Regions from separate parts of the Lysinibacillus sp. NPDC098008 genome, predicted to be linked through region 2. Evidence: riboswitches for the same ligand, from Rfam matches in the RefSeq annotation. Region 2 holds a riboswitch; each other region holds the start of a gene.
What was found. Region 2 has a riboswitch for S-adenosylmethionine ahead of metK (methionine adenosyltransferase). Riboswitches for the same ligand answer to the same signal wherever they lie in the genome.

Region 1 (7,866 bases), on a different contig from region 2:
TGTAAGTAGTGCTCCTTGTACAAATGCTGTGCTTGTTACATAACCATTACTTTTCATTCAACATGCCCCCTTTTGTCGTTATCTTTATTGTACAAGAAGGCTTGTGAAAATAGCCGTTATTTACAAGATTTTAACAAAACCTTTATGTAACCGCATTCATATAATTGTGGGATGAAAACCATAGAAAATGGATATCTATTCTTGAAAAAAAGTGTACTCAAACTATTGTGAATTTTCCTAACGCGAAGTATTATTGTATGTAGATTTAACGTGAAGGTTTTCACATAGTCACGAAATCGTTAGGAGGAATTTGAATGAGTGCAATTCGAGTAGGTATTGTAGGATATGGAAATTTAGGACGTGGTGTGGAGCATGCCATTTCACAAAATCCAGATATGGAATTAGTAGCGGTGTTTACACGCCGTGATCCTTCAACAGTTAACGTAGCAAGTAATGCTAGTGTATATTTAGTAGATGAAGCAGAAAAATTCCAAAATGACATTGATGTTATGATTTTATGTGGTGGCTCTGCAACAGATTTACCAGAGCAAGGTCCGCATTTTGCACAATGGTTTAATACAATTGATAGCTTTGATACACATGCGAAAATTCCTGAATTTTTCGAGGCTGTTGATGCAGCGGCACAGCAAGCTGGGAAAGTATCTGTGATCTCAGTGGGTTGGGACCCAGGTTTATTCTCGTTAAATCGCCTACTAGGAGAATCTGTCTTACCAGTTGGTACAACATATACGTTCTGGGGAGATGGCTTAAGCCAAGGGCACTCTGATGCAGTTCGTCGTATCGAAGGTGTTAAAAATGCTGTTCAATACACATTACCAATAAAAGAAGCTGTAGAGCGTGTACGTAACGGTGAAAACCCTGAGCTATCAACACGTGAAAAACATGCCCGTGAATGCTGGGTTGTGCTAGAAGAAGGCGCAGATGCAGCAAAAGTTGAGCAAGAAATTGTGACAATGCCAAACTACTTTGATGAGTATAACACAACAGTCAACTTTATTTCTGAAGAAGAGTTTAAAGCAAATCATACAGGTATGCCGCATGGTGGCTTCGTTATTCGCAGCGGTGAGAGTGGCGCTAACGATAAACAAATTCTTGAATTCTCATTAAAGCTTGAAAGTAATCCAAACTTCACATCTAGTGTATTAGTAGCCTATGCACGTGCAGCACATCGCCTAAGCCAAGCAGGTGATAAGGGCGCGAAAACAGTATTCGATATCCCATTCGGTCTGCTATCACCAAAATCAGCAGCTGAACTACGCAAGGAATTACTATAACTCTCAACGAGCCCTGATTATCATTTATTTGATAATTAGGGTTTTTTATGGCGTGGATAGAAATGCAAAAGTGATGGATAGAACTATGAAACTGACGGATAGCCATGCTAAATCGACGGATAGGACTCAATCCGTCCGAATAGGAGCTCTGAAAACACAATGCTTCCCATCAGGCAAACATATCAGTAAAATAGAGGAGGTTAGGAGGATTGTTGTGTGAAAGATCAACGCTTTAGAATAGCGCATAAAGAGGCGCTTATTGGGATAGGACTTGTCCTCATTAATTTTGCCATTTGGTTTGGCTTTGCGTATGGGCTGGGTGCAGGTGATCCAGCAAATTATTCGTATATCCTAGGATTTCCTGCATGGTTTTTCTATAGCTGTATTGCGGGGACAGGCTTTATGATCCTGCTTATCTGGATTGTGATGAAGCTCTTTTTTAAAGAGGTTCCATTTGGGGAGGAGGATCGCTAATGCATTGGCAAGTTGTGTTTCCATTGGTATTATTTTTGATAATTATTTTTGGTATTGGTATTTGGGCTAATCAGCATATTCGCTCTTCCAATTCCTTTTTGCAGGAGTATTTTCTTGGCGGCCGTGAAATGGGCGGCTTTATCCTTGCGATGACGATGATTGCGACCTATGGCAGTGCAAGTAGCTTTATTGGAGGCCCTGGGGTTGCTTATACAAAAGGGCTTGGCTGGGTATTGCTGGCAATGGCACAGCTGCCTGCGGGTTATTTTGTGCTGATGATACTAGGGAAGAAATTTGCGATTATTGCTCGCCGCTATCAAGCTATTACATTAATCGACTTTTTACGAGAGCGCTATCAAAGCCATACCATTGTGATCGTATCGGCTATTAGTATTATTGTCTTTTTATTTTCCGCAATGATGGCGCAATGGGTAGGTGGGGCACGTTTAATTGAGTCATTAACAGGCTTAAGCTACACAGCGGCACTTTTTATTTTTGCGATTTCTGTTTTAGTTTATGTCATTATTGGCGGCTTTCGAGCTGTTGCCTTAACAGACACTGTTCAGGGTACGATTATGGTGATTGGGACAATTATTTTATTAATCGGTACCATTGTGGCAGGGGGTGGCATCGACAATATTATGGCTTCACTCGTTGCTGAAAACCCTAATTTTGTATCACCATTTGGGGCAGAGGGGGATTTAACACCGCTCTATGTGTCAACATTTTGGATTTTAATTGGCGTAGGTGTTGTAGGGCTTCCGCAAATTGCTGTACGTGCGATGAGCTACAAGGATTCAAAAAGTATGCACCTTGCGATTCTCATTGGCACGGTTGCCATAGGGACAATTATGTTTGGGATGCACTTAATTGGTGTTTTAGCAAGACCTGTCTTACCGGGGATTGAAATTGGCGATAAGGTGATGCCATTACTAACATTAAAGGTGCTACCGCCATTTTTAGCGGGCATTGTACTAGCTGCACCAATGGCGGCTACAATGTCAACAGTCAATGCGCTATTAATGCTTGTGAGCTCAACAGTTGTGAAGGATATTTATTTAAATTATATAAAACCAGCAGCGAACGATACAGAGATTAAACGGGTAAGCTTTATCGTTACAACGGTGATTGGCTTAGCGGTTATTCTCTTTGCGCTGAATCCACCAGACTTTTTAATTTGGCTAAATTTATTTGCCTTTGGTGGGCTAGAGGCAGTCTTTATATGGTCGGTTGTGCTAGGGCTGTATTGGAAAAAGGCAAATAAATATGGAGCAATTGCCTCCATGATTGCAGGAATGACCTTATATATTGTTATTGATCGATACTACCCTTCTATTTTCGGCATGCATACAGTGACGATTCCAATTATGGCATCCTTGTTTATTTTTGTCAGCGTTAGTTTGCTGACACATCATAAAGTGAAAGATACAGCGCTCATCATTGAATAAAAAAATGCCGTAGAATAAGCTTCTGCGGCGTTTTTTTACTTTAGATAATCATAGGCATTTTTAGCAAGTAGCGCTATTGTAACAACAATAAATAGTATACGAACAAAGCCGCTTCCTTTTTGAATCGCTAGGCGTGAACCAACCACAGCCCCCGCAATTTGTGCAATCCCCATGACAAGACCATAGACATAATGAATTTGCCCTAAGTAGGCAAACATACAAAGACCTGCTACATTGCTTGCTAAATTTAAAAACTTTGCATTGCCCGCAGCCTTTAAAAAATCAAAGCCTACAAGTAAAAAGCTAAAAATTAAAAAAGAGCCTGTTCCAGGACCAAGAAATCCATCATAAAAGCCAATGCTAAATAATAAAGCCATAAATAGCAGTAAATGCGTGCGCGAAAGAGTTTTCACGGCTGCCACAGCGCCCCAATCCTTTTTAAAGATTGTGTAAACTGCCACCGCTGCCAGCATGACAAGCATTAATGGCTTTAAGAGTGCTGGGTTGATTAAATGCACGGTCCACGCGCCGAACAATGAGCCAATAAAGGCGAGCGGAAAATATTTAAGAACAGGGCGAATCTCAAGCTGCCCAGAACGATAAAAGGAAATAGTGGAGGTAAGTGAACCCATCGAGCCTGCAAGCTTATTTGTTGCAACAGCAGCGGCTGGATTTAGTCCAGCAAATAGTAAAGCGGGTAATGAAATTAAGCCACCGCCACCTACAACAGAATCAATAAAGGCTGCTAAAAAACCAAAGGCAATTAATAAAAGAAGAATATGTATATCTATATCGAAAAACATGCTGACACCCCACTAAATTAGTTACTACTAGAATAGTAACTAATTTGATGAATGCTGTAAACCCTTCATTTTTTCGTTTATAATAAAGGCAATGGAGGGATTTGATGGAGGAATTAATCGTCCAATTAAAGGAGCTAGGCTTTACCGAATATGAAGCAAAGGCTTATACAGCCCTTGTCCAGCATAGCCATGTAAATGCCTATCAGGTTAGTAAAAATTCAGGAATACCCCGTGCTAGAATTTATGATATTTTAACAAGCCTTGTTGACAAGGGGATTGTGCTTAAGGAGGAAACAGCCGAGCAAACGATATATGCTGCACTGCCTGTCGCAGTTTTTTTACAGCAAATGCAGCAGCGTTGGCAGGCTAATTTTACATCCATTGGTACAAAGTTAGCTAGGCTAGAAGCAAAAGAGCAGGAAGCGGAGCATAAAGTCGTTATGTTAAAGGGCAAGGAGGCGATTATCAACTATTGTCAATCGCTGCTCCAAAATGCTAAGCAGAAGGTGCTATTATCAATGTGGGAGGATATGTATGAGGCGTTAGATGAAGCGATTCAAGAGGCAGCACAGCGTGTGCCTATCCATGGCATTACCTTCTATGTGGAAAACCCGATTGCTACATTGGATCAGCATCGCATGACACGCTATACAAAAAAAACATCTACACCGCATTGGTTTATTATGTCAGTGGATGGACAGCAAATGATTTATGGGCATGTACCATCCAATCAGGAAATTGCCTTTATTACAACGGACCCTGTGCATATTTATTTGCTGGAGGATTATATTTGGCATGATGTGCTGGTCAATCGCTTAATCAAGCGCGATGACCAAGCATTGGAGGAATGGATTACTAAAGAGCGACAAGCCTTTTTCCTCAACTAAAGCTCTAGCATATAAGCCAAGAAAAAAAGTGAAATCCCTTATTGCAAGAGATTTCACCTTTTCTTAGTAAAATACTTTGTCTACATTGTATTTGGAGCGGAAGACATTGATGGCATATGTTTCGTAAATTTCACGTTCCATTGGGTCTTCTATTTCATATACTTCAATTTTAAAAATTTCATCACGATGATTTTTCATTGGCGATACATTGTCTTCAAAGTGCTTTTTAATACGTTGGCGAATTTTGCGAGCTTTCCCGACAAATAATAGCTCATTTTTTTCATTATAAAATAAGAAAATGCCGCCTTTTTCGCGTGTGATTTTATGGAAGTCAATAAATCCATGGTAAGGTGTAATCGGCACATCACCAGGCTTTACATCTTGCTCACGCTGACGAATGACTACATCTGGTTTTGGAAATTCAATTTTAATCAAGTTTTTCACGTTCCTCTCTATCCCTAAAGCTATATGATAACATAATTACGGTATGCTTACCATAAAATTTCATCTAGAAAAAGTGATATACACAGCCTAGTATGGGGCAATAAAATAGGGAACATACAAATGAATCACAAAATATTCTATGAATTATTGCTATTCCTACTAGTTCATGCTACAATTCGATATAGTTAAATAAATCTTATCAAGAGAAGCTGAGGGATTTGGCCCGATGACGCTTCAGCAACCTCTAACAATTTGTTAGAAAGGTGCTAATTCCAGCAAAGGTACTCCTTTGAGAGATAAGAGTGGACGTGAAAAAATCCTTCTCATTCTATCTCGTATGGAATGAGGGGGATTTTTTAATTTGAAGCAGGCTTTACTGAAAAGAGAGAGGGGAATGCAAGATGCCAATTAATATTCCGAAAAACTTACCAGCTGGAGAACATTTACGTGAGGAAAAAATCTTCGTGATGGAAGAGGACCGCGCACGAACACAGCAAATTCGTCCGTTAAGTATATTAATTTTAAATTTAATGCCTGAAAAGGAAAAAACAGAGCTACAATTATTACGTTTACTAGGGAATACGCCGCTACAGGTTAATATTACCTTTTTAAATACAGCTACACATAAATCGAAAAATGTGAGTAAATCACATTTACAGCTATTTTACACAACGTTCTCACAAATTCGCCATCGCCGTTATGATGGCATGATTATTACAGGAGCGCCAGTCGAGAAAATGGAATTTGAGGATGTAAACTATTGGCAAGAAATAAAGGACATTATGGATTGGTCCAAAACGAATGTTACATCTGTTCTTCATATTTGTTGGGGGGCACAGGCGGCACTCTATCATCATTATGGTATTGGGAAATTTGAGCTTCCTGCTAAATGCTCGGGGGTTTATTCCCATGTTATTACTGATTTAACGGTTGATTTAGTGCGTGGCTTTAGCGATTTATTTACAGCACCGCATTCACGCCATACTTCTGTATCCATTGACGAGGTACGCAATCATCCTGATTTACGCTTGTTATCCTATTCGGAGGAGGCAGGTGTCTTTATCGTCCAATCGAAGGATAATAAAAATATTATGATTACAGGTCATTTAGAGTACGATGCGACAACATTGGCGGATGAATATCATCGCGATATAGCGAAGGGGCTTGATACGGCAGTGCCTGTCAACTATTTCCCAAATGATGACCCAGCACAAGCACCGATTAATACATGGCGTGCTCATACGCATTTATTGTTTTCAAACTGGCTGAACTACTATGTTTACCAAGAAACACCGTACGAATGGGACTTTGTGGATGAAATTGAATTCCATATTTAAGCCATTTAAAAAGTCTAATTTCCACGCAGAAATTAGACTTCTTCTTTTTTTTGTAACTTCGACTTGCGTATGACAGCGACAATAAGCATTACAATAGGTAGTAAAATCATTACAATAAATGATAAAATGGGCCAAATTTCATTATTGTAGTTATTGGAATGAACAATACTTGGATGAAGAATTTGCGATAGACCAATGACTATCAGGCCCATTGGCAAAATGAGTGGTCGATGATCCTTAATGTTCAACACTTGCGCAAGCCCGACAACACTTGTATAGAAGTACATAAATGAGCGAATATAAAGGGAGATAATCCACATAACAGCCATCAATACCTCAATACGTTCTAAAAAATAACCAATGGATATTCTTTGGGCAAGTGCATAGCTAGGGAAGGTTCGAGCGGTTGTACTATCTGGCCCTAAGACAAGTATGGACAGTGTAACCATTGTTGTTAATACAATGCCACCAATTATTGTACCAATATAAAAGCCCTTCTGCACAGAATGTTGGACATTGACTGTCAGGGGATAGAGCATCAATAGCAGCACTGATGGAAAGGAAAAGATACTTAAAAAGCGCATAATACTATACAGCATGGATGTCTTCGACGCCTCCAGCACGGGCTGTATATTGTCCAATGTAATCTGTGGTGTAATACAAATCACGAAAAAAATAAAAATAAAGAGAAACAGTGGAAAGAGAATTTCTGCCGAACGTACAAATGTTTCAATACCTAAGTAAGCTGCATACATAATAATAATGCTAAACAGCAGGGCAAAAGCCATCATAGGTGTTTCGGGCATGATTTCCGTTTGCATAAAAATCCCAATAAAATATAATAATTCGCCTGCTGAAAGAATGGTCACGATGACAAAGCATAGCGCTGTCATTGTGCCAAAAAAGCGTCCTAAAATTTTCTTATTTGCCTCAACAAACGTTAGTGTAGGTGTTTGCTTGGCTAATGTCATAAATAATTTTACATTTAGTAAACTGATTATGACACCAATAATCGCAGCAATCCATGCATCCTGCTTGGCAGCATTAGCAATGCTACCAGGTATAATTAAAATAGCTGTCCCGATGGAGTAGAGTATGGTAATAATGGTAAATTGTCTTGTGCTAATGATTTCTTTTTCCATCTTATGATGCCTCCAACTATTTATTTGGTGAATGAA
Region 2 (7,866 bases):
TCTTTTTCTTCCTTATAAATCTGTGCTAAGGTTGATTCTACGTAAGCCGTTGCTGCGCCAATAAACGCAATCGCCCACATCCAAAAAACAGCGCCGGGTCCACCCATTCCAATGGCTGTTGCCGTACCAGCAATATTACCCGTACCTACACGACCTGATAAAGCAATAGACATCGCCTGAAAGGATGAAATCCCTTTGTCTGATTTCTCTCCTCTAAACATTAAAACGAACATATCTTTAATATGTCTAACTTGTAGGAACTTGGTGATAACAGAGAAAAAAAGTCCGATCAATAAGATACCGTAAATAAACCAAGGTCCCCATAAAATACCATTCAATTTCTCAACAACAACTTCCATACTACTCCCCCAATTCAAATAATATTGTTTTGAATTATTATAGTATTACACTTTTCTGAAAATTGCAATATTATTCTCGAGTAACAATATTTAAGTAAGTATAGTAATAATAAGTATAGTAATAAATGGAGATTTGAAAATTACTCAATAATATAGCCAATTCTTCGAAGTCCGTTGTTAAGAAAATCACGAATATACATAAAAATTTCATCGCGCTCTACTTCATGAAATAAATTATGATAACAATTTTCCCATTCTTTAAACTGAAACTCTGAAAACTCTTGTTGATGAAGCCAATTGCGCGTTTGTCGCGTTTCCGTAATGACATCCCTTTCTCCCGTCATCATTAGAATAGGCATATTTGGGAACTCACCCTTTGGCATAAACACTAAATTCCGCATCATTTGCTGTAGCTCACGATACCATTTCACCGATACAACAGATACAAATGGTCGATCATCCTTCATTTCCTCTCTTCCTTCAACACTGCGCGTTAATTTTTCAAATGTAATTGGATGTGTTACCTTTATATTACCTGTTAAGGTACTTAAGCTTGTTAAAGTATTTGTTAGCTTTCCCGGTAGTAATTTTAATTGCAGCCAAGGCGATGTTAAAATAATACCTGCACATTCATACTGCTTTTTATGCATTGTATGAAGAATTAATGTTGCTCCAAGTCCATGCCCAATTAAAAAGGTCGGTAAATTATATGAAAAAGCATTCTCAATCAAATTTCTTGTATACTTATTGTACAATTTAAACTCTTCATCATGGACACGACCAAATCCTGTATTTACCCCATGATTAGGCAAATCTCCCATGACTATGTGGAAGCCTTCCATTCTTAGTTTCTCTATAAGCCATGCATACCATCGGTGATTTTCATAAGCACCATGAAGAATAGCAATCACAGCCTTTGCTTGTCCATCAGCTTCCCATTTCCACATTCACATAGTCCTCCTAAAAAATAATTACACAATGATTATATCGACATCCATAGCACATTTTAATTTTATATTTTCATAAAGATGCGTATTTGATACGATAATACTACATCATAGAAAGAAAAGAGGCGATTTTCATGATTTATCCATTTAAAGATAAAATGCCAAAGATTGATCCATCTGTTTTTATTGCTGATTACGCAACAGTTACTGGTGATGTAACCATTGGTGCTGAAACAACTATTTGGTTTAATACAGTTATTCGAGGCGATGTATCTCCTACCATTATTGGCAAACGTGTAAGCATTCAAGACCTATGCTGTCTGCACCAAAGTCCAAAGTATCCATTAATTATTGAGGACGAGGTAACAGTAGGTCATCAAGTGACTTTACATAGCTGTACAATTCGAAAAAATGCCTTGATTGGCATGGGCTCTATTATATTAGATGGGGCAGAGATTGGAGAGGGTGCATTTATCGGAGCTGGAAGCCTAGTACCTCCTGGTAAAGTCATTCCCCCAAATAGCTTAGCATTAGGTCGTCCAGCAAAAGTTGTACGCGAATTAAATGCTGAGGATAAAGAAGATATGGAACGCATCGTACGCGAATATGCCGAAAAAGGCCAGTATTATAAATCGCTTCAAAAATAGACTATTAAAAAAATAGCTCAGCTATTAAAAGCTGGGATACAGTGAGTTTAATCCTTAAAAAGCGCGAGAAATCAATGGTTACATTGATTTCTTGCGCTTCTTTCAGCTATCCCAGCTTTTCTATCACATAGTATATCATTATAATATTTAAATCACTTTATCGCTTTAGCTCAATAGTTTAACAAGAAGAGCTTGTGCGAGGAATCCTTGATAGCACGAAAGCTTTTATCTTTGTTTAAACTTCTACTAAAAAGCGGAAGCACAGGTATTGATCATGATAGAATTCTGCTATATTTGCTGCTGCACGTTCGATTCAAAAGTATTGATCAAATTAAGATAAACGTGCTTTTTCTCGTAATGCATCTGCTTTGTCTGTTTGCTCCCATGGTACATCTAAATCTGTACGGCCAAAGTGACCATATGCTGCAGTTTGTTTGTAAATTGGACGACGAAGGTCAAGCATTTTAATAATACCTGCTGGACGTAGATCAAATAGCTCACGCACCCATTCAACAATATCGCTTTCCTTCACCTTTCCTGTACCAAATGTATCGACAGCAATAGAAACAGGCTGAGCAACACCAATTGCATAAGCAAGCTGTACTTCAGCACGCTCTGCTAATCCTGCTGCTACAATATTTTTTGCTACATAGCGAGCTGCATAGGCTGCTGAACGATCTACCTTTGTTGCATCTTTCCCAGAGAATGCACCACCACCATGACGTGCATAGCCACCGTATGTATCTACGATGATTTTACGTCCTGTTAAGCCAGCATCTCCCTTAGGTCCACCAATCACGAAACGACCAGTTGGGTTGATGAAATATTTTGTGTTCGCATCTAATAATTCACTTGGTACAACTGGTGCAATCACAAATTCTTTTAAATCTGCTTGAATTTGCTCTAATGTTACCTCTTCATCATGCTGTGTTGAAATAACAATTGTATCAACTCGTACAGGTATATTATGCTCATCGTACTCTACTGTTACTTGTGTTTTACCATCAGGACGTAAATAAGCAAGCTCACCTGATTTACGCACTGCTGTTAAACGGCGTGCTAATTTATGAGCTAGGCTAATTGGTAATGGCATTAGCTCGGGTGTTTCATTACATGCATAACCAAACATTAAGCCTTGGTCACCTGCTCCGATTGCTTCAATATCGGCATCTGTCATCGAGCCTTCACGTGCCTCTAAAGCTTGGTCAACACCTTGTGCAATATCAGGTGATTGTTCACCAATTGCTACAAGCACCGCTAAATTTTCAGCATCAAAGCCATATTTACCACGTGTATAGCCAATTTCCGCTACAGTATCACGAACAATACCTTTAATATCAACATACGTAGAGGTTGTAATTTCTCCTGCTACTAATACTAAGCCTGTTGTAACGGTTGTTTCACATGCTACACGTGCATTTGGGTCTTCTGTCAAAATGGCATCTAAAATAGCATCCGAGATTTGGTCGCAAATTTTATCGGGATGCCCCTCTGTCACACTTTCTGATGTAAACAGTCGACGGTTTGTCATTTGGTTTTCCTCCTATTACTCTTACGAAAAGTAGTTGTGTATGAATACGGTACTCATTACCCATGTCAAGCCCGCTCTTAAGGATCGAACTCCAAGCCGTTGTTGTGTTGTTTTTATCGAAAACAGCTACTGCTTTTAACACGAGGATTTTGAAAGATCCGTCATTATAATAAGGAAAGAACTATGTACATTGCTCTTTACATTGATTTTTAACAATAAAAAAAATCCTTTTCTCACGTTGTTTTACATGAGGAAAGGACTAATGACTTCGTAACCTTTCACTCTTATCGTTCAAGGGAATGTCCCTTGCATCAGGTTGGCACCAACGCATGTCGTGAAATGTTTCATGCAGGTTGCCGGGTTTCACAGGGCCTGACCCTCCACCAGCTCGGGATAAGAGTATCCGTTCAATAACCCATGTTACTGAAAAGGTTGACTATTGTCAAATATTTTCTAATCCTTGACGATTGTTTCACATTTTTGACGCAATAGCACTTCAAAAAATACAGTACAACAAGAATATTATTATTGTAAAACCTTTTATACATGGATGATGATGTAAATAAAAGCAAATTCATCCCTACAACATCCCATGCTTGTTGTGGTAACATATGTGTGACGCTATTTTCAAGCGCATTTGTAGTAGGATTGAAGGGATTCTACTCGAAAAACGTTATTTTTTGTCAGTTTGTTGAAAAATAATAAAAACTCGAAAATAATTTCTTAATTAGTATAGATTATTTAAGTAATTGTGTTATACTATTTTTGAAATTAAGAAAAAATCCCTCAGAATCAAGGGAATATTATAAAAAAGGATGGTATTTAATCGATGAATTCAGTAGAAATTACAAACGAACTGAAGGAATTATTAAACGGCGGAAATGTTCAAGTTCAACTTTCAGTACCACAGTTAGCAGAAAAAGCTACAGCTCGTGGTGAAGCAGTATTAACAGTAGATGGCGCAGTTCGTGCAGAAACTGGCAAATACACTGGTCGTTCACCTAAAGATAAATATACAGTAGAAGAAGAAAGCATAAAAGATCAAATTGACTGGGGAAAAGTCAATCAACCGATTTCTTCTGAAGTGTTCGATAACTTATATATTAAAGTTATAAAATATTTAAAAGAACGTGACGAATTATTTGTATTCAAAGGCTTCGCAGGTGCTGACAAAGATTCACAATTAAGTATTCAAGTTATTAATGAATATGCTTGGCACAATCTTTTCGCTCATCAATTATTTATCCGTCCAACTGAAGAAGAATTAGCTTCTCATGTTGCAGAGTTCACTGTTATCTCAGCTCCTAACTTTAAAGCAGACCCTGCCGTTGATGGTACAGCTTCAGAAACATTTATTATCGTATCACTTGAAAAGAAAGTGATTTTAATTGGTGGTACTGAATATGCTGGTGAGATGAAAAAATCTATTTTCGGTATTATGAACTACTTATTACCACAACAAGGCATCCTTTCTATGCATTGCTCAGCGAATGTTGGAGAAGCTGGTGATGTAGCATTATTCTTCGGTCTATCTGGTACTGGTAAAACAACATTATCTGCTGATCCAGAACGCAAATTAATCGGTGACGATGAGCATGGCTGGTCTGATAATGGTGTCTTCAACATTGAAGGTGGTTGCTATGCGAAAACAATCAATCTTTCTGCTGAAAAAGAACCAGAAATCTACAATGCCATTCGTTTCGGCTCAGTGTTAGAAAATGTAGTTGTTGATCCAGAAACACGTATTTGTGACTACGATGATGGTTCATTAACAGAAAATACACGTGTAGCTTATCCAATCCAATACATTGATAATATTGTTGACCCATCTGTTGCAGGTCATCCAAAAACAATTATTTTCTTAACAGCAGATGCATTTGGTGTTTTACCACCAATCAGTAAATTAACAAAAGAACAAGCAATGTACCACTTCTTAAGCGGCTTCACATCAAAGCTTGCAGGTACAGAGCGTGGTGTAACAGAGCCAGAACCAGTATTTTCTACTTGCTTCGGTTCACCATTCCTTCCACTTCCAGCAACTGTGTATGCTGAAATGTTAGGAGAAAAAATTGATAAGCACGGTGCACAAGTATACCTTGTAAACACAGGCTGGACTGGTGGCGAATATGGCACTGGTAGCCGTATGAAACTTTCTTATACACGTGCAATGGTACGTGCTGCCATTGATGGTAAATTAGTAGATGTTGAAACAACGCAAGATGCTGTGTTTGGTTTACATATCCCAACAGCTATTGAAGGTGTTCCATCAAACGTATTAAATCCACGTGAAGCTTGGGCAGATCAAGCTGCATATGATGCAAAAGCTGCTGAACTTGCAGGTCTATTCAATGAAAACTTCAAGAAATTCTCAAATGTTTCTGAAGCAATCACAAAACTTGGTGGCCCATTACAATAATCAATAGACTACAGATAAAGAGGCTATCTGGAATGGTGTTACCTTTCCAGATAGCCTCTTTTTTAATACTAAGTATTTGTTAAAAACCTGTGTTCCTGCGGTGGTTACAAAGGGGGCGTTTTCGATATAGTTTTTCAAATGCCTCTTTATTGTTGCTTCATCCATTGACATAGAGCACGAACTGTTTCTCGATTTTTGGCGGGTGGATATTGATGGGCATAATCCCGTTCATACCATGTTTCATACGTTTTATGAGCATCCTCTAAGAAAAACGCAAGCTGTCTAGCATGCTCAATATCAACATTTTCGTCACGATAGCCATGAATAATTAAAACAGGTGCTGTAATATGTGCTACCTCAAATAATGGCGTTCTAGCATCATAGGCTTCTGGTACACGATTAGGTGTGCCACCAATCACACGCTTCATCATACGGCGCATATCTGTCCGTTCCCAATAAGTAGCTGTTGCATCCGAAACACCAGCCCATGTCACAACAGAGGTAATATCTTTACGTAAGATGGCTGTCCAAAGTGCCATAATTCCTCCACGTGAAAAGCCAAAAACATGTATATGGTCATTGCAAAATTGTTTCAATACATCTACTGCATAAATAGCATCATAACGATCTGCGCCTGCAAACTCGTCTCGTCCTTCCCCACCTCGATTGCCACGGTAATACGGTGCAAAAACAATAAACCCCTGTGCTGCAAATTGGGCAATACGTGATGGTCTTACCATCCCAATGCCTTGCATGCCTCCTCTTAAATATAAAAAGCCATCATATGTACCTTCTGCCTTTGGTTCAGCCAATAACCCTTTCACACGCAAGCCCTGTGATAAATATGTAATTTCAAATAAGCGTATGGCTGGATTTGGTGAAGGATAGGCACGCTTAGCAACGATTTCACCATTGTTTGTCACGATATTTCAACTCCTCCAGCATTTTTTTCATTCCCTCATCCTTCATATGAAAGCTTAGATTTGGATGATTCATAAATTCTTCATCAGATAACCAAAGCATCCCTGATGTTTCTAAATCAAATTCAATTTGCTCTTGTCCTGCAAATTGTGCAGTAAAAACTGTTTTACAAAATAACACCTTATCATGGACAGCATATTCTGCAAACCATTGAAGATTTTTCACATGGACACCTGTTTCTTCAAATACCTCTCGAATCGCTGCTTCCTCTAATGTTTCTCCTTCTTCTACTTTCCCACCTGGCACCTCTACACCACGATGCTTATGAATGGTACAGAGCCATTTCTGTTCATGCTTTAAAAAAACAAGCACATGCTTAGGCTCTACCTCAAACTCACCTCTTGAAAAGCTTAAATCTACTTGTAGACCATGTAAATCTGTAAATGTTAGCATATCTTTTCCCTCACGTTCACGCTTCTGTGCTTCTATTTTATGGACAGTGCCGATTCCTCATTCCTGCTTTTATAATATTGGAGATAAATCAATGGCACTGCTCTCATTTATCTATACTAACTATAGTGTAACCATACAAAGATAATCAATTATTAATTCGCACATGCAAAAAGCGTGCTTCATATAGAGAAGACACGCTACAGGCTATAGATACATTCTCAAAATGTTGAGTTTGTTTACAATCTTGTTCTTTTGCAACTCATAAACCACTTCTATCTAAATACGCTCTTTTTAGATTACTTGTTGTTCATCGAAATAGACAGACGGGCTTTTTACAACACAATCAATATGAACATCTGCTGCATTTGCTCCACCAAAAGGTACATTACTGCCAAATGCTATATGAATCGTACCATATACTTTCTCGTCCTCTAGGACATTGCCACATAGAATGGCACTTTTGTTGGCTCCGATACCAAACTCCGCGATAATTCTGCCATTCCCTTCACCAAGTAGCTCAAGTAATCGTGAACCATCAGCACCAATTGCCTCTTCTAGGCGACCATTACGTATTTTTAGCAATAGCGGCTCC
Region 3 (7,866 bases), on a different contig from region 2:
CAAAAATTGCTATATACGCAAATTTTCTGTCAGGAGGCATTCGCAGAAATCGAAAAAGAAGCAAAAGATACAATTCTTGCTTCAGCAGATGGCGATGTAGCACGTATGACATTATCAGCATTGCGCAAGCTAACACGCAATAATCCATACAACTTAATTGCCAAAAAACGCGAAGCTTCTGTGAAATTAATTGAAGCAGAAAAATATATTGTTTAATGATATGATGATGCGAAACCTAGCTCCTATTTCTTCTGGAGAGCTAGGTTTTTTTATGGGCGAAGGGTGGTAAGGTGGATAGAAGCTCTAAATAGATGGATAGAATGGTAAAGGTGACGGATAGCTGCCCAGCCAACTAGTTATGATGGTATACTATAAAAAAACAGTAGAGGAGCATTTTAATGACGATTCAATTTATTCATTATCCAAAATGTACAACATGTAAAAAGGCACAAAAGTGGTTAAATGATCATGATATTTCCTATCAAGAGGTGCATATTGTAGAGCAAACGCCAACAAAAGATGAGATCAAGGCATTTTGGCAGGCGAGTGGACTGCCTTTAAAGAAGTTTTTCAATACATCTGGCATGAAATATCGCGAGCTAGGATTAAAGGATAAGCTTGCTGAGATGACAGAGGAGGAGCAGCTTGAATTGCTTGCTTCTGATGGCATGTTAATCAAACGTCCAATTGTAACAGATGGAAAAAACGTTACTTTAGGGTTTAAAGAATCAGATTTTGAACAAGCTTGGAAATAACCGCATTTCTCCTTGTTTTTATAGGAGAAATATGGCACACTGAAAGTGAATCGATTACATATTTATGGAGGGGTTTTGGCATGAGCACACCTAAAGATTTACGATATTCTGAAGAGCATGAATGGGTAAAAGTAGAAGACGGTAAAGTACGTATTGGTATTACACACTTTGCACAATCTGAGCTAGGAGATATCGTATTTGTTGAGCTTCCACAAGTTGGCGATGAAATCAAAACAGATGACCCATTCGGTAGCGTAGAATCAGTAAAAACAGTTTCTGAATTATATGCGCCAATCTCAGGCACTGTTGTTGAAGTGAATGCAGATTTAGAAGATAGCCCAGAATTCGTAAATGAATCACCATATGAAAAAGCATGGATGATCGTTGTAGAGCCTGCTGATGCATCAGAAGTTGACAAACTTATGACAGCAGAGCAATACGAAGAAATGATTGCAGAATAAGACAAGCTATAATCAAAAAACGTCGGCAACTACCGGCGTTTTTTATTATATAATAATTTATAAGTGGGGATGTCTAAACTGGAGGTGGCGTAATGTTCGAGGGAAAATGCTTGATAGTAGAAGGACGCTCAGATAAGCTTCAGATTGAGCCTATTTTAAATGAGAATGTTACAATACTATGTACAAATGGCACAATTGGTGTACATCAATTAGAGGAGTTGCTTGATCCGTATGAGGGCTGCGAGCTTTTTACATTTTTCGATGCAGATACTTCAGGTGATAAGCTACGTGCATTAATGGACAGACATTATCCAGAGGCTGAGCATTTGCGTACAATGCCAACCTATAAGGAAGTGGAAACGACACCTAGAAAAGTGTTGGCGATGATTTTATTGCGTGCACATTTCTCCATCCATAATGAGTATATTTTGTAAGTAAGGTTGCGTGAATAATGAAAGAATGGTCAACAGAGCAGTGGGAAGCGGCTATACAGTCGGGAGAGCAAGCTGCATTTTATTTATATACACCAATGTGTGGAACATGTGCAGTGGCATCGAAAATGATGACAATTGTTGAACAATTACTACCACAGCTGCAGTTAGGTAAAGCGAATATTAATTTTTTAGAGCATATTGCAAGTGAGCATCAAATTGAAAGTGTTCCTTGTTTGCTTGTCTGTGATGACGGAAAAGTGACAAATAAGATCTATGCATTTCAATCCGTACCATTTTTATATGAATTATTAAAAAAAGCAATTGACTGAACTTTGCTGGCATGGTAAAGTAACACATAGATTACGAAAACATTAAATATATCGAACTCTTATAAAGAGTGGCGGAGGGAAGTGCCCTATGAAGCCCGGCAACCATCACAGTGTGAAAAGGTGCCAAATCACTCAAAGATTCTTCTTTGAAAGATGAGAGAACGGTTAAACGTATAAATACGCTAACCCCTTCTGCTTGTCTGTGAGTGAAGGGGTTTTCTATATGAGAAAAGAGGAGTATTGGCGATGATCCAGCTTCATAATATTACAAAAAAATATAAAACAGCAAATGGCGAATTAACGGCAGTCAAAAACGTAGACCTCTCTATCGATAAAGGTGAAATTTTTGGCATTATCGGCTATAGTGGTGCTGGTAAAAGTACGATGATTCGTTTATTAAATGGACTAGAGAAACCGACATCAGGAACGGTTATAGTGAACGATCAAGAGTTCTCATCCATTAAAGGGCAAAAGCTTCGAGCTGCTCGACAAAAGGTAAGTATGATTTTCCAGCATTTTAATTTGCTATGGTCTAGAACCGTTGCAGAAAATATTGCTTTTCCATTAGAGATTGCAGGTGTTCCAAAGGCGCAACGTGAGGCACGTGTCAAAGAATTAATTGCACTTGTAGGATTGGAAGGGCGTGATAAAGCTTACCCATCACAGCTTTCTGGTGGACAGAAGCAACGTGTTGGCATAGCGCGTGCACTAGCCAATAATCCAGAGGTGCTATTATGTGATGAGGCAACATCTGCGCTTGATCCTGAAACGACAGATGCAATTCTAGATTTGCTTGTGGATATCAATGAACGCCTAGGTTTAACCATTGTGCTCATCACCCATGAGATGCATGTAATTCGTAAAATTTGTCATCGTGTGGCTGTAATGGAAGCGGGCGAAATTGTAGAGCGTGGCGAGGTATTACAAGTTTTCCAATCACCGCAAGCAGCTATTACGAAAAAATTTGTAGCGCAAATTACAGATACAAAGGAAACACAGGAAACAGTAGCACAAATCAAAGCCAATTATCCAACTGGACAACTTGTTAAACTGATTTTTGTAGGTGAAAAAACAGAGCAGCCTGTTATTTCGCATCTAGTTAAACAATTTGATGTGGAAGTTAGTATTGTTCATGGTAATATTTCGCAAACAAAAAATGGAGCATACGGTACATTAATTGTACAAATCGATGGCTCGGAGGCAAATGTAGCAGCAGCACTTGATTACTTAAATACAGTCGAAGTACAAACGGAGGTGATTGTAAATGCTAACTAATCTCTTTCCGAACGTAGACTGGGAAAATATGTGGGAGGCTACATATGAAACACTATATATGACAGCCATCTCTACTGTTGTGACATTTGTTTTAGGGTTAGTGATTGGAATTGTGCTCTTTTTAACAAGTCCTAATCAGCTATGGGCTAATAAGATTGTGAACTTTTTAACAGGTTCACTTGTGAATATTTTCCGCTCTATTCCATTTATTGTGTTAATTATTTTATTAATTCCATTTACAAAGTTTTTACTTGGTACAATTCGTGGCGCCAATGCCGCATTGCCTGCATTAATTATTGGCGCAGCACCATTTTATGCCCGCATGGTTTTAATAGCTTTACGTGAAATTGATAAAGGTGTAATAGAAGCTGCTCGCTCAATGGGTGCAAAGACATCGACAATTATTTGGAAGGTACTAATTCCTGAATCGTTACCAGCATTAATCTCAGGTATTACTGTAACGGCTGTGGCGCTTGTTGGTTATACAGCAATGGCAGGAATTATCGGTGCGGGGGGTCTTGGTAACTTAGCTTTCTTAGACGGCTTCCAACGTAATCGTACAGATGTGACATTAATGGCAACTATTTTGATATTAGTGGTTGTATTTATTATTCAATGGATTGGTGATTTGATTACCGAAAAAATTGATAAACGTTAACAGGTTATTCCGGTTTTTTACCGCTAACATACTTTATACAAAATAAAAGGGAGTGTTATACATGAAGAAGTTATTAGCAGGATTATTTTTATCAATACTTGTACTAGCTTTAGCAGCTTGTGGTGCTGATAAAAAGGAGGATGCCAATTCAGCATCTGATGGGGAAACAGATAGTAAAGAAAATGTAACATTAAAAGTAGGTGCTTCTAATACACCACACGCTGTCATTTTAGAAAAAGCAAAACCGATTTTAGCTGAGCAAGGTATTGATCTTGAAGTTGAAACGTATACAGATTATGTACTGCCAAACCAAGATTTAGAATCAAAAGAGCTGGATGCAAACTACTTCCAACATATTCCTTACCTTGAGTTGCAAATTAAAGATAATGGCTATGATTTTGTAAATGCTGGTGGTGTTCATATTGAGCCAATCGGTATTTACTCTAAAAAATATAAATCTTTAGAAGAGCTTCCAGAAGGTGCAACAATTTTACTTTCTAACTCAGTATCTGACCATGGTCGTATGCTATCATTATTAGAGGCTAAAGGCTTAATTAAATTAAAAGAAGGCATTGATAAAACAGCAGCAGAATTAAAGGATATTGAAGAAAATCCTAAAAACTTTGAATTTGATGCAAATACAGCTCCTGAAATGCTTGTACAAATGTATGAAAACGATGAAGGAGATGCGGTTTTAATTAACTCTAACTTTGCCATTGATAATGGCTTAAACCCAATTGAGGATGCTATTTCTCTTGAGGATAAAGAATCTCCATATGTAAATATTATTGCAGTACGTGCAGGCGATGAAACAAAAGAAGAAATTAAAAAATTATTAGAGGTGCTAACATCCCAAGAAATCCAAGACTTTATTTTAGAGGAATGGAAAGGTGCAGTAGTACCCGTAAAATAATAGTAGATTTTAGAGTACATAGGCTTTCAACCTATGTGCTCTTTTTCTTTAGTGAGTAATCAATAAAAAAATCGCCTTTATTGGCGACTCAGACTGTAGACAAACTCAATGAATTTTGAGTTTGCCTACAGTCATTTTTCTTTTACAATGAAATCAAGGAAAGCCGCTGATTGCCACTACGGGCGGACGCTTTCCGCGGGAGTCGCCGCCCTTCGTTCCAATCAACTTCTACATAAAGAACGCCTTATGCATATGTTGATAAAAAGTAAATTTTTGAGGTGATCACTCCTGATGACAAAGCATCAAATTCATGAACTTGAACAAGTAGAAATGCTAACGATTTTTCCCAAGACCATTTAGTATGAAAATTAAAGGCTGCTATTGATTTTTCATCTAACCATTAGTAGGAAATCTCTATTCATCACAAAAGAAATGATGCATCATGAACTCCTCCATGCAGACCCTCTATTTATTGATGCTACACAAAGAAATTTTCCCATAAGCATGTATATATTAAAAATAAACACTATAGAAGAAAAAATGACAAAAGGAATCGAGAAGTTCACGCTCGATTCCTTTTGTCTACAATCTGAATCGCCTTTATTGGCGACTTTTTTATTGGAATTGTGATAGGCGAGAGAAGAAGTTTTTGACAAAGTCTAAAAAAATGATTTCAGATGGGGCAATTTCCCGATTAACAGGTGAAATAATGCCGACAGTTCTAGGAATTGTAGGTGCTTTAATTGGAACCTTTACGGTAAAGCGAGCAGTTGAATCATAAAGTGAACTTTCGGGCAAGAGGCTAACGCCGATACCTGCTGCAACTAAACCTTTTAATGCATCTAAGTCTTCTCCCTCTGAAATGATATTTGGCAAAAAGCCTGCGGCACGGCAAGCATCCATTGCTACTTTATGCAAAATATAGCCGTCTGGGAATAACACAAAGAGATCGTTTCTTAATTCCGCGAGTTGAATGCTTTCTCTTTTTGCTAATGGGTGATTTGCTGGGAGTAAGGCTGCGATATTTTCCGTAAATAATATGGTTGATTGAATGGATTCATCTTTTGGGGGAAGTGGTCCCAAAAAGGCTAGGTTTAAATCTCGATTTTTAACAGCATCGATTAAAAATCGATAGGAGCCCTGACGTAGCTGAAATTGTAAATCAGGATATTCACGTTTAAAGGCAGATATAACGGTTGGCAGTACATAGCTAGCTAAACTTGTTGGAAAGCCGATTTTAATGGAGCCCTTGGCAGGATCAAGATATTCCTCTACCTGTTTGGCAGCAAAATCAATCGCTTTTAAAGCAGTAATGGTATGCTCAAGAAATATTTTTCCGATTGGTGTTAATTTTACATTTCGACCGACACGTTCAAATAATGGCGTGCCTAATTCATCTTCAAGATTTGCTATTTGCCGACTAATGGCAGATTGTGCAACATGGAGATGCTCAGCAGCCTCTGAAATATGTTCACGTTCAGCGACCTCGACAAAATAACGTAATTGACGTAACTCCACTAACTTTTCACCTCTATTAATCTAAAAATAAGATTGATTTTATTTTAATTATAGTATTTAAGATGAAAAATGACTATCAATGTTTACAGGTTATTTTAAACATATAGCTAAAATATTTGTTTCCTTAATTGATTTCATTATCGTGAAAAAGGTTATAGTATAGATAGCACTCTCTATGTATTTTTGTTAGAAAACCGCTATAATTCGCCCTTTTCACGGGGTTTCCACTATGTAGCTAGATGAAATTAATTCTCAATTAGAAGTAATTTATTGAAAATGGAGAAACGTTATTCTCATTGATAAGTTTGCTAAGTAACTAGCTGAAAATGCTTACAAAGTCTTTATTTTTCAAGATTTTATTTAAGAAAACCGAAAGTAATTGAAATGGTTTGCATAGAGAACAATTTTCAGTTAAGATTAGAATGATGATAATTAAGGAATGGATATCCATTCACTGAACACTATGGAGGTATTTTCATGTCAACTTTAGTAATTAAAGATCTTCACGTTGAAATCGACGGGAAAGAGATTTTAAAAGGCGTAAATCTTACAATTAATACAAATGAAATTCACGCAATTATGGGACCAAACGGAACTGGTAAATCGACACTAGCATCTGCTATTATGGGTCATCCAAAATACGAAGTTACTTCAGGTAGAGTTGAACTTGATGGTGAAGATGTGCTTGAAATGGAAGTAGATGAGCGTGCTCAAGCTGGTTTATTCCTAGCAATGCAATATCCATCTGAAATCGCTGGTGTAACAAATGCTGATTTCTTACGTTCAGCTATTAATGCACGACGTGAAGAAGGCGATGAAATCTCATTAATGAAATTTATTCGCGAATTAGATAAGAACATGGAATTCCTTGAAATGGATGAAGATATGGCACAGCGTTACTTAAATGAAGGATTTTCTGGCGGTGAGAAAAAACGTAATGAAATTCTTCAATTAATGATGATTAAGCCAACATTTGCAATTTTAGATGAAATTGACTCTGGTCTTGATATTGATGCATTAAAAGTTGTATCAAAAGGTATTAATGCAATGCGTGGCGAAGGCTTTGGCTGCTTAATGATTACACACTATCAACGCCTATTAAACTACATTACACCAGATCATGTACATGTAATGATGCAAGGTCGTATTGTGAAATCAGGTGGTGCAGAGCTTGCACAACGTTTAGAGGCAGAAGGCTATGACTGGATCAAAAAAGAATTAGGCATCGAAGAAGAAACAGAAGAACAAGAAGCATAAGAGGGAGGACGAACTAGCATGACAGTGGAACTTAACTTGCCTGTAACAGTACAGGACGTGCGCTCGTTCTCAGAAGCAAATGGTGAACCAGCTTGGTTTACAGAGCTTCGTGCGGCAGCACTAGACAAAGTAACTGGTTTAGACTTGCCAAAACCAGATAGAACAAATATTACAAAATGGGACTTTGTAAATTTCCCAACACATACAGTTCAGAGTGAGGCATTTTCTTCATTGGATGCGTTACCTGAAGAAGCAAAAGGTTTAAT
Region 4 (7,866 bases), on a different contig from region 2:
ATTGATGTAAAAGATGAAGATTAATAAAAAGCCTGCTATTCAATTGCTTGAATGGCAGGCTTCTAACCATTTATCGTAAAGAGTTTAAATTGTTACAACAAATCCAGCTCTTTTCCCAATTATTTCAGCATAATCCTCTACCATAACACTAGCAGTCGGATACATGCCAGCACCAGGGCCAATTAATGTAAGTGTACCGATATAATTCGTGTCTAAGGCAACCGCATTATTGACATCATCGACTGGATATAATGGATGTTCCTTATCAACTAATTGCGGACCTACCTTCGCTACAATTTTACCATTGTCCAGCTTTTCAACCTCTGCTACATGGCGATAGCGCATCCCCTTCTCATATGCTTCACGGACTTGTGTCGATGAAATATTATCAATACCAATGACCTCTACATCTGCCCAATCAGGTTGCTCCCCAAATGCCAGTGCACTTAAAATCATTAGCTTTTTAAAAGCATCCTGCCCTGAAACATCGTTATATGGGTCTGCCTCCGCGTAGCCTAAGCTTTGTGCCTCTTTTAATGCTTCCTCAAATGTACAGCCTTGTGCACGCATCTTTGTTAAAATATAGTTACATGTACCATTTAAAATTCCTTGTATACGGCTTACATCATTGACAAGTAAAATATTTTTCATTGTTTTAATAACAGGCACGCCACCTGCAGTAGTTGCTTCAAAGCCTACAAAAACACCATTTTCCTTTGCAAGTGCCTGCAATTCTAAGCCTCGCTTGGCAAACATCACTTTGTTGGCTGTAATAACATGGCATTTATGCTCAACCGCACGCTTTAAGTAGCTATACGCAGGCTCTTCATTAACAATTGCTTCAAATACAACCTGCATACCTGGTTCAGCTAAGACATCATCCATATTTGTTGTCATTAGATGTGCTGTCCCTGGTACACGTTCACGACTTGCATCTGTTACTAAAATTTTTGCTACTTCTAATTCAATGCCTAATTTATTTTTAAGCTCTTCTCGCTTTTCTTTTAATATATGGTAAATCCCTTGACCTACCGTTCCAAATCCTAAAATCGCTGCCTTTATAGTTGCCATTCCTGTTATTCCCTCCAACTTACATTCCGCAGTTTCCTAAAATTATTGTTAGCTTTTAGGTTATATACACCGAAAGCTTATAATTATTGTTTATATTGGTACAAGCTCCATTATTTTAGAAACTCTACAAATTCAAATAATTCAAAATTTAACTTAAAGAAAATTGTAACGCATATATATAGTTCACACAAGAAAAATCTTTCTAGGATGGACATTTGTTTCTTCTAGACGTGCATAAGAAATCGTTTTCAATCCCTTTACTATACGTGTTTACAGTATATGAATAACATTTGAACAAATCTTGACTATTTACTTACAACAAATAAATGTTTTCTTCTATTGTATAGTATACGCAAATATAGTGTTAACAAGACCCCTATTAAAAAAGCTCATTCCCTGTAGCAGCAGAGAATGAGCTTAAAGATATAAGGGGAGTTTTAGCCTGCTTTTGAAAGCAATTGATAGCGATATTGTGTTAAAACCTGTTGAACAAGGCTGACTTCCTTCTCTGTAAAATTCGGCACAGCATATGTACGTTCAACTAATTGGAATGTACCATATTTTAAATAATACTCTGTTGCAGGAAGTGGGATATGACTTATACCATAACTTTGATAAGCTTCATAAACTTCCTTTACGCTATAGCCTTCTTCTTGTGCACAAATTTGTTCATAAAATGCTGTATGACCAAAAGCTTGTTGCCATTTTTCTTCAACTGATGCAAGTAAGTGTTGCATGGCCTTATTGTTTACAAATATATAACCTTCGTTTAGTTCATAAATAAAATAAGATGCAATATTTTGTGCACTATAAATATTACCCATTTAAACCACTCCTTTATCATCAGTTTTTAGAGAGAAATAGCTGCTGGTTAGACAGCACTTTTAACTGTTTACCCTTTAAAAAGTTAGTGTCGCTCATTTATATTATTTCCTAGTATATAGCATGGTTTTATTTAAGTCAATAATACAAATAAAAATACTAGGTTTTATTTTCGAGAAAGTTCTGACAATTTACCAAATGAGGTAAATAGCTGATGCAGCAACGTTTTACGCATTACCAAATGAGGCACTTCAAATGAGAAAATACGTAAACGCTACAACATTGCTCTTTATCTTCTCTAGCTTAAGCTTCTATTGTTTGCTCAGCTGATGTTGCTTGTGCAATTGCCTGTTCTAAATCAGCAATAATATCTTCCACTGCCTCTAAGCCGATAGATAAGCGAATGAGCGATTCGGCTACGCCAGCTTGGACCAATTCCTCTGCTGATAATTGCTGATGTGTCGTGGATGCTGGGTGTATAATTAACGATTTAGCATCTCCTACATTCGCTACATGTGAGAATAGCTTTACACTATCAATAAGCTTTCTTCCTGCTTCACGTCCACCTTTAATGCCAAAGGTAAGCACTGAACCGAAGCCATTTCTTAAATATTTCTTCGCCAAATGATGTGTAGGGAAATCCTCAAGACCATTGTAATTTACATATTCCACAGATGGGTGGTTTTGTAAATATTCAGCCACTGCCAATGCATTTTCATTATGTTTAGGTATACGCAAATGAAGCGTTTCTAAACCTTGTAGGAAATTAAAAGCAGCGTCAGGGCTCAATGTTGGACCAAAGTCGCGTAACAATTGTACACGTAGCTTTGTAGCAAAAGCAGTGGATGCTGTATCAATGCCATAACGTAGTCCATGATAGGAAGCATCAGGCTCCGTAAAGCCAGGGAACCGTCCACTCGTCCAGTCAAACTTACCAGCATCTACTACAACACCACCTAAAGTTGTACCATGACCACCAATCCATTTTGTTGCTGAATGAACAACAATATCTGCCCCAAAGTCAATTGGTGTAGAGCCATAAGGAGAAGCAAATGTGCTATCTATAATTAATGGCAAGCTGTTGTCATGAGCAATTTTAGCAACCGCTTCAATATCTAAAACCTTTAAGCTTGGATTACCATAGACTTCAGCAAAAACAGCCTTCGTTTTATCAGTAATCGCTGCATGGAAATTTTCTGGGTTTGTTTCATCTACAAAAATTGTTTTAATACCGTAGTTTGGTAATGTATTTGCGAATAAATTATAAGTACCACCATATAAAGAACTAGCTGCTACTATTTCATCACCAGCTCCTGCTAGGTTTAAAATGGAGAAGGCAATCGCTGCTGCACCAGATGAAAGTGCTACTGCCGCTGTCCCACCCTCCAATAAAGCTACACGCTTTTCAAAAACATCTACAGTAGGGTTTGTAATACGTGTGTAAATATTCCCCGCTTCCTCTAAGGCAAAAAGACGTTGCGCATGAGCAGTGTCTTTAAAAACAAAAGCTGTTGAACGATAGATAGGAACTGTACGGGTGCCTGTCACAGGGTCTGGCTCTTGACCACCATGTAACAATAATGTTTCTGGTTTAAAATCTGTCATTGTATACCTCCAAATGGTTATTTTTTTACGATGGTACCGGAGATGAGGAGGATTTTCTGTAGAAAACAAAAAACCCTCTTCAGCTAAGAAGAGGGTTGCAGTTGCAAGTTTTCCTCCCCTTATCTGCCAGATTCAAGCATGAATCTGCAGGAATTAGCACCGTAGTAAGTTCGTCACTCACTGGTTGCTGGGCATCATAGGGCCTGTCCCTCCGCCGCTCTTGATAAGAGTATGTGATTCAATTTCCATCGTTGTTACACAGTATAAACATAGAGTTTTTTTCTGTCAACCTATAAATTTTATTTTTTCCGAAACTTCTGTTTGCTTTTTTTCGTAATATGAACACATACATTATTTTTAGAAATCAATTCGAAAGGAGTATTTTTATGGTAAAAGCCGTGATTACTGTTCTTATTGTCGGCTATCTTATTGGCTGCATTCATGGTTCGAAGGTGGCGCAAATTTTATCGGGGGTTGACCTAAAAAAAGCTGGTCATGGCAATGCTGGAGCCTCCAATGCCACACTTTCTCTTGGCTGGAAATACGGTGTTTTAGTCGCTCTCATTGATATTGGCAAAGGAGTTATTGCCATTATTGGTGCACACCTATATTTTGGGGATGCTACATTTTTGACAGAAGAGCAAATATGGCTGCTGACATACCTGATAGCTGCAGGTGTTATTTTAGGTCATAACTTCCCGTTTTATATGGGCTTTAATGGCGGTAAAGGGACTGCCTCTATTATTGGTATTTTGCTTGCTGTGAATTGGAAAATTGGTTTATTTGCACTTATACTTTTTGTTATTTTATCGTTTGCTACAAACTATTTAATTGTTGGTGTACTTGAGTTTTATCTTGTCTTTTGTACAGCCACATATTTATGGATTCCCGGAATCGGCCCAACTGTTATCGCACTATTGCTTTTTGTCATCGCTATGATTTTACATATTGAAAATATTAAACGATTAGTGAAAGGCACAGAGCCTAAAGTCACCTCAGCATTTAAGAAAAAGAAATAGTATTATTATAGAAATTTAACAAACTATTACGATTGCATTTATTTGAAACGGGTACAATATTAACAATGGAGGCATTGGCAATTTCAGCCTCCTGTCTTCACTAACAATGTGCTGCGTAATCATAAAAGCATGCTCAGCATTTTTCCACAAAAATATTTATCGGAATTATAATATACCCTATACACTGGCATTGAATTACTTACATAGTTATTTTGTCTTTTGTATGACCGTATATTTTCTCTTTATTATCTGCTTAATGCTCTAAAAAGTAATTATTTTACATACTGATTATTCTATAATAAAATGGACAGTTTTCTATCTTAATAAAATATTGTCCTAACCGATGTTATGAATAATAGTGTAGAAAGGATGAGAAAATATGTCAGCACTGAAACAAGAAGCTACAAAACGTAATTTAAAGCCTCTCTGGATTGCGCTAGCCTTTGCCCTACTAATTATTATTACATTTTTGCCGAATAATGGTGAGCTACCTGTAGCAGGACAGCGCTCTCTAGCCATCCTAGCCTTCGCAGTTATTCTTTGGGTAACAGAAGCTGTATCATATCCTGTTAGCTCAGCGATGATTATTGCACTTGTTACTGTGTTACTTGGGCTTGCGCCAACAGTTAATGACCCTACAACAGAATTAGGTACAGCAGGTGCTCTAAAGCTTGCATTAAGTGGCTTTAGTAATTCCGCAGTCGCTCTAGTAGCAGCAGCTCTTTTTTTAGCAGCAGCAATGCAGCTTACCAACTTGCATAAGCGACTCGCTCTCTGGATTCTTTCACTTGTAGGAACAAAAACGAAAGCTATTGTATTTGGCGCTATTCTAGTATCAATAGCCCTTGCATTCTTTGTCCCTTCTGCTACAGCGCGTGCTGGTGCCGTTGTTCCTATTTTACTCGGAATGGTCGCAGCATTTGGTTTACCACGTGATAGCCGACTCGCTGCCCTACTTGTTATTACTTCTGTACAAGCTGTTTCTATTTGGAATATTGGTATCAAAACAGCAGCAGCCCAAAATATGGTTGCATTAAATTTTATTCAAGAACAATTTAATGTGAATATTTCTTGGGGGGCATGGCTGCTCTACGCTGGTCCATTCTCCGTTATTATGTCAGTTGTGCTATTTTTCGTCATGATTATGCTTATTAAACCTGAAACAAGCAATATTGAGGGTGGTAAAGAGGTTATCAAGAAACAACTTGAAGAGCTTGGTCCGTTAAAAGGCCCTGAAATACGTTTAATTATTACCTCTGTTATCTTACTGTTCTTTTGGGCAACTGAAGGAAGACTTCATCCATTTGATACAACAACCGTCACAATTATTGCTATTGCTATTTTATTATTACCAAAAATCGGTGTATATACATGGAAGGAAGTTGAATCTCATATTCCTTGGGGAACAATTATTGTCTTTGCGGTAGGTATTATGCTAGGAACGATTTTATTAAGTACGGAAGGTGCATCATGGTTATCCGATAAAGTGTTTGGCTCACTTGGTTTAGATTCTATGCCGATTTTAGCTACGATTGCACTCGTCACACTCTTTAATATTTTGATTCATTTAGGCTTTGCAAGTGCAACAAGCTTAGCATCCGCGCTTATACCAGTATTTATCGTTTTAGCATCAACATTAACGGCGAATGTTGACCAAGTTGGTTTCGTCATTGTACAGCAATTTGTCATTAGCTTTGGCTTCCTGCTACCAATCAGCGCACCACAAAATATGCTTGCCTATGGTACGGGCGCATTTACAACAAAAGACTTCCTGAAATCAGGTATTCCATTAACCGTTGTAGGCTTTATTTTGATTTTGCTCTTCTCTGCAACTTATTGGAAATGGATTGGACTTCTATAGATTTTCATTATAAATATTTTACGTTATGAGATAATTTATAGAACTTCCTATAAGTGATTAAATATTCTTCTTTGTTCGATTTTGACTATAAAGCGTGCTATGCTTTTCATATACAAAGAAACAAAGGAGAGTCTATACATGGTAAAAGAATTATTACGTAACCATTCTTCAGTGCGTATTTATGATGGTAAACCTATTTCAAAAGACATTATTGAAGATTTAATTGCTACAGCACAAATGGCTGCAACATCACATTTTGTACAAGCCTATAGTGTTATATGGGTAACAGATGAAGAGAAAAAGGAAAAATTAGGTTTACTTTCTGGCAACCCACGCCAATATGAAACCTCTGGAGGTGCTTTTGTCTTTTGTGTTGATTTTAAGCGCCTGCAAATGGCTGGTAAATTAGAGAGTGTGGATATCGTAGCTGACTCCGCTGAAAATGTCCTTGTAGGTGTAGCAGATGTGTCATTATTTGCACAGAACTTTGTGATTGCTGCTGAATCAATGGGCTACGGTATTTGCTATATTGGCGGTGTACGCAATAACCCTGCTGAAATCAGTGAGTTGTTCAATCTACCTGATTATGTTTTCCCATTATTTGGGCTAACAATCGGCGTTCCTGCACGTCGCAATGAGGTAAAACCTCGTTTACCTGTATCTGCTGTATTACATGAAAATGAATACAATGCTCAAAAATATGAGGAGCTTTTACCAGCATATAACGAAACAATGGAAGCCTATTATAATAGCCGATCATCAAATAGAAAAATTGATAATTGGACAAAACAAATGGCTGACTTCCTAATTGAGCAACGTCGTCCTCATATTAAAGAGTTTTTAGCTAAAAAAGGATTTAATTGGAAATAAACTATTAGAAATGGGGTTACTATCGTATGATAACAACCCCATTTTCATTTTAACTAGTATTTTTTACATAAGCTCCATCAGATATATAACTGCAAATTAATAAATAGGACTCTTTCTTTTTCCAGCAACTCCATTCATATTTATAATAATCGATTACGCGCTAGCGTCAGGTACATCTGTCGGGCTTTTATCTTGGTTCAGTGGGCGTTTGGACACCCACTGAACCAAGATAATCCTATCACTGAAAGGAGTTATAGACAAAATGGCCTTTGTGAATAAGCATCTTGCTCGTACTTTGGAGCAACAGCATAGGAGAAGTGTTAGAAGTTTATTTTTAAAAATGGAAGAATTAAATAATAATTGTACAGAATTAAGAAAGCGACTTGAAGCACATATTGACTTTACACAATATCAACCTGCTATTGACTATATTGATCAATTTGTGTCACATACAACGATTCTTCAACTAAAATTTATTACCAATACACAAAATTTAGAAGTAGTTGTCTTACACGCCCTTTTGCTAGATTATATTTTAGAAAATAATGACCAACTAACTTTCGAATATGAAAATAAACTATTGCAAAGTTACCTGCAAGATATTTTCATGTTAAATAA

Region 1: linked by a shared signal. The riboswitch ahead of metA (homoserine O-acetyltransferase MetA) and the one ahead of metK (methionine adenosyltransferase) in region 2 are both predicted to bind S-adenosylmethionine.
Region 3: linked by a shared signal. The riboswitch ahead of ACIQVU_RS13705 (methionine ABC transporter ATP-binding protein) and the one ahead of metK (methionine adenosyltransferase) in region 2 are both predicted to bind S-adenosylmethionine.
Region 4: linked by a shared signal. The riboswitch ahead of ACIQVU_RS09765 (O-acetylhomoserine aminocarboxypropyltransferase/cysteine synthase family protein) and the one ahead of metK (methionine adenosyltransferase) in region 2 are both predicted to bind S-adenosylmethionine.

What each region holds. Positions count from the first base shown of each region.
Region 1 covers NZ_JBIWBA010000001.1:75,604-83,469, reverse strand. The annotation lists gene ACIQVU_RS00420 (hypothetical protein) at 1-57, opposite strand, end outside; gene ACIQVU_RS00415 (diaminopimelate dehydrogenase) at 315-1,295, shown strand; gene ACIQVU_RS00410 (YhdT family protein) at 1,512-1,769, shown strand; gene panF (sodium/pantothenate symporter) at 1,769-3,217, shown strand; gene ACIQVU_RS00400 (TSUP family transporter) at 3,253-4,020, opposite strand; gene ACIQVU_RS00395 (TrmB family transcriptional regulator) at 4,125-4,907, shown strand; gene ACIQVU_RS00390 (nucleotide excision repair endonuclease) at 4,971-5,342, opposite strand; SAM riboswitch class I at 5,545-5,654, shown strand; gene metA (homoserine O-acetyltransferase MetA) at 5,753-6,688, shown strand; gene ACIQVU_RS00380 (GerAB/ArcD/ProY family transporter) at 6,721-7,830, opposite strand; gene ACIQVU_RS00375 (hypothetical protein) at 7,851-7,866, opposite strand, start outside.
Region 2 covers NZ_JBIWBA010000004.1:186,241-194,106, forward strand. The annotation lists gene ACIQVU_RS06710 (alanine/glycine:cation symporter family protein) at 1-359, opposite strand, end outside; gene ACIQVU_RS06715 (alpha/beta hydrolase) at 500-1,306, opposite strand; gene ACIQVU_RS06720 (gamma carbonic anhydrase) at 1,441-1,953, shown strand; gene metK (methionine adenosyltransferase) at 2,285-3,484, opposite strand; SAM riboswitch class I at 3,766-3,884, opposite strand; gene pckA (phosphoenolpyruvate carboxykinase (ATP)) at 4,314-5,900, shown strand; gene ACIQVU_RS06735 (alpha/beta hydrolase family protein) at 6,047-6,823, opposite strand; gene ACIQVU_RS06740 (NUDIX domain-containing protein) at 6,807-7,274, opposite strand; gene ACIQVU_RS06745 (aminopeptidase) at 7,566-7,866, opposite strand, start outside.
Region 3 covers NZ_JBIWBA010000016.1:34,735-42,600, forward strand. The annotation lists gene ACIQVU_RS13680 (acyl-CoA dehydrogenase family protein) at 1-216, shown strand, start outside; gene ACIQVU_RS13685 (arsenate reductase family protein) at 399-755, shown strand; gene gcvH (glycine cleavage system protein GcvH) at 836-1,216, shown strand; gene ACIQVU_RS13695 (toprim domain-containing protein) at 1,309-1,650, shown strand; gene ACIQVU_RS13700 (thioredoxin family protein) at 1,668-1,979, shown strand; SAM riboswitch class I at 2,036-2,139, shown strand; gene ACIQVU_RS13705 (methionine ABC transporter ATP-binding protein) at 2,226-3,254, shown strand; gene ACIQVU_RS13710 (methionine ABC transporter permease) at 3,244-3,912, shown strand; gene ACIQVU_RS13715 (MetQ/NlpA family ABC transporter substrate-binding protein) at 3,974-4,825, shown strand; gene gltC (glutamate biosynthesis transcriptional regulator GltC) at 5,441-6,343, opposite strand; gene sufC (Fe-S cluster assembly ATPase SufC) at 6,821-7,600, shown strand; gene sufD (Fe-S cluster assembly protein SufD) at 7,619-7,866, shown strand, end outside.
Region 4 covers NZ_JBIWBA010000008.1:84,126-91,991, forward strand. The annotation lists gene ACIQVU_RS09750 (MerR family transcriptional regulator) at 1-24, shown strand, start outside; gene ACIQVU_RS09755 (homoserine dehydrogenase) at 85-1,071, opposite strand; gene ACIQVU_RS09760 (hypothetical protein) at 1,509-1,895, opposite strand; gene ACIQVU_RS09765 (O-acetylhomoserine aminocarboxypropyltransferase/cysteine synthase family protein) at 2,197-3,498, opposite strand; SAM riboswitch class I at 3,615-3,728, opposite strand; gene ACIQVU_RS09770 (glycerol-3-phosphate acyltransferase) at 3,885-4,517, shown strand; gene ACIQVU_RS09775 (DASS family sodium-coupled anion symporter) at 4,897-6,378, shown strand; gene chrR (class II chromate reductase ChrR) at 6,517-7,248, shown strand; gene ACIQVU_RS09785 (hypothetical protein) at 7,511-7,866, shown strand, end outside.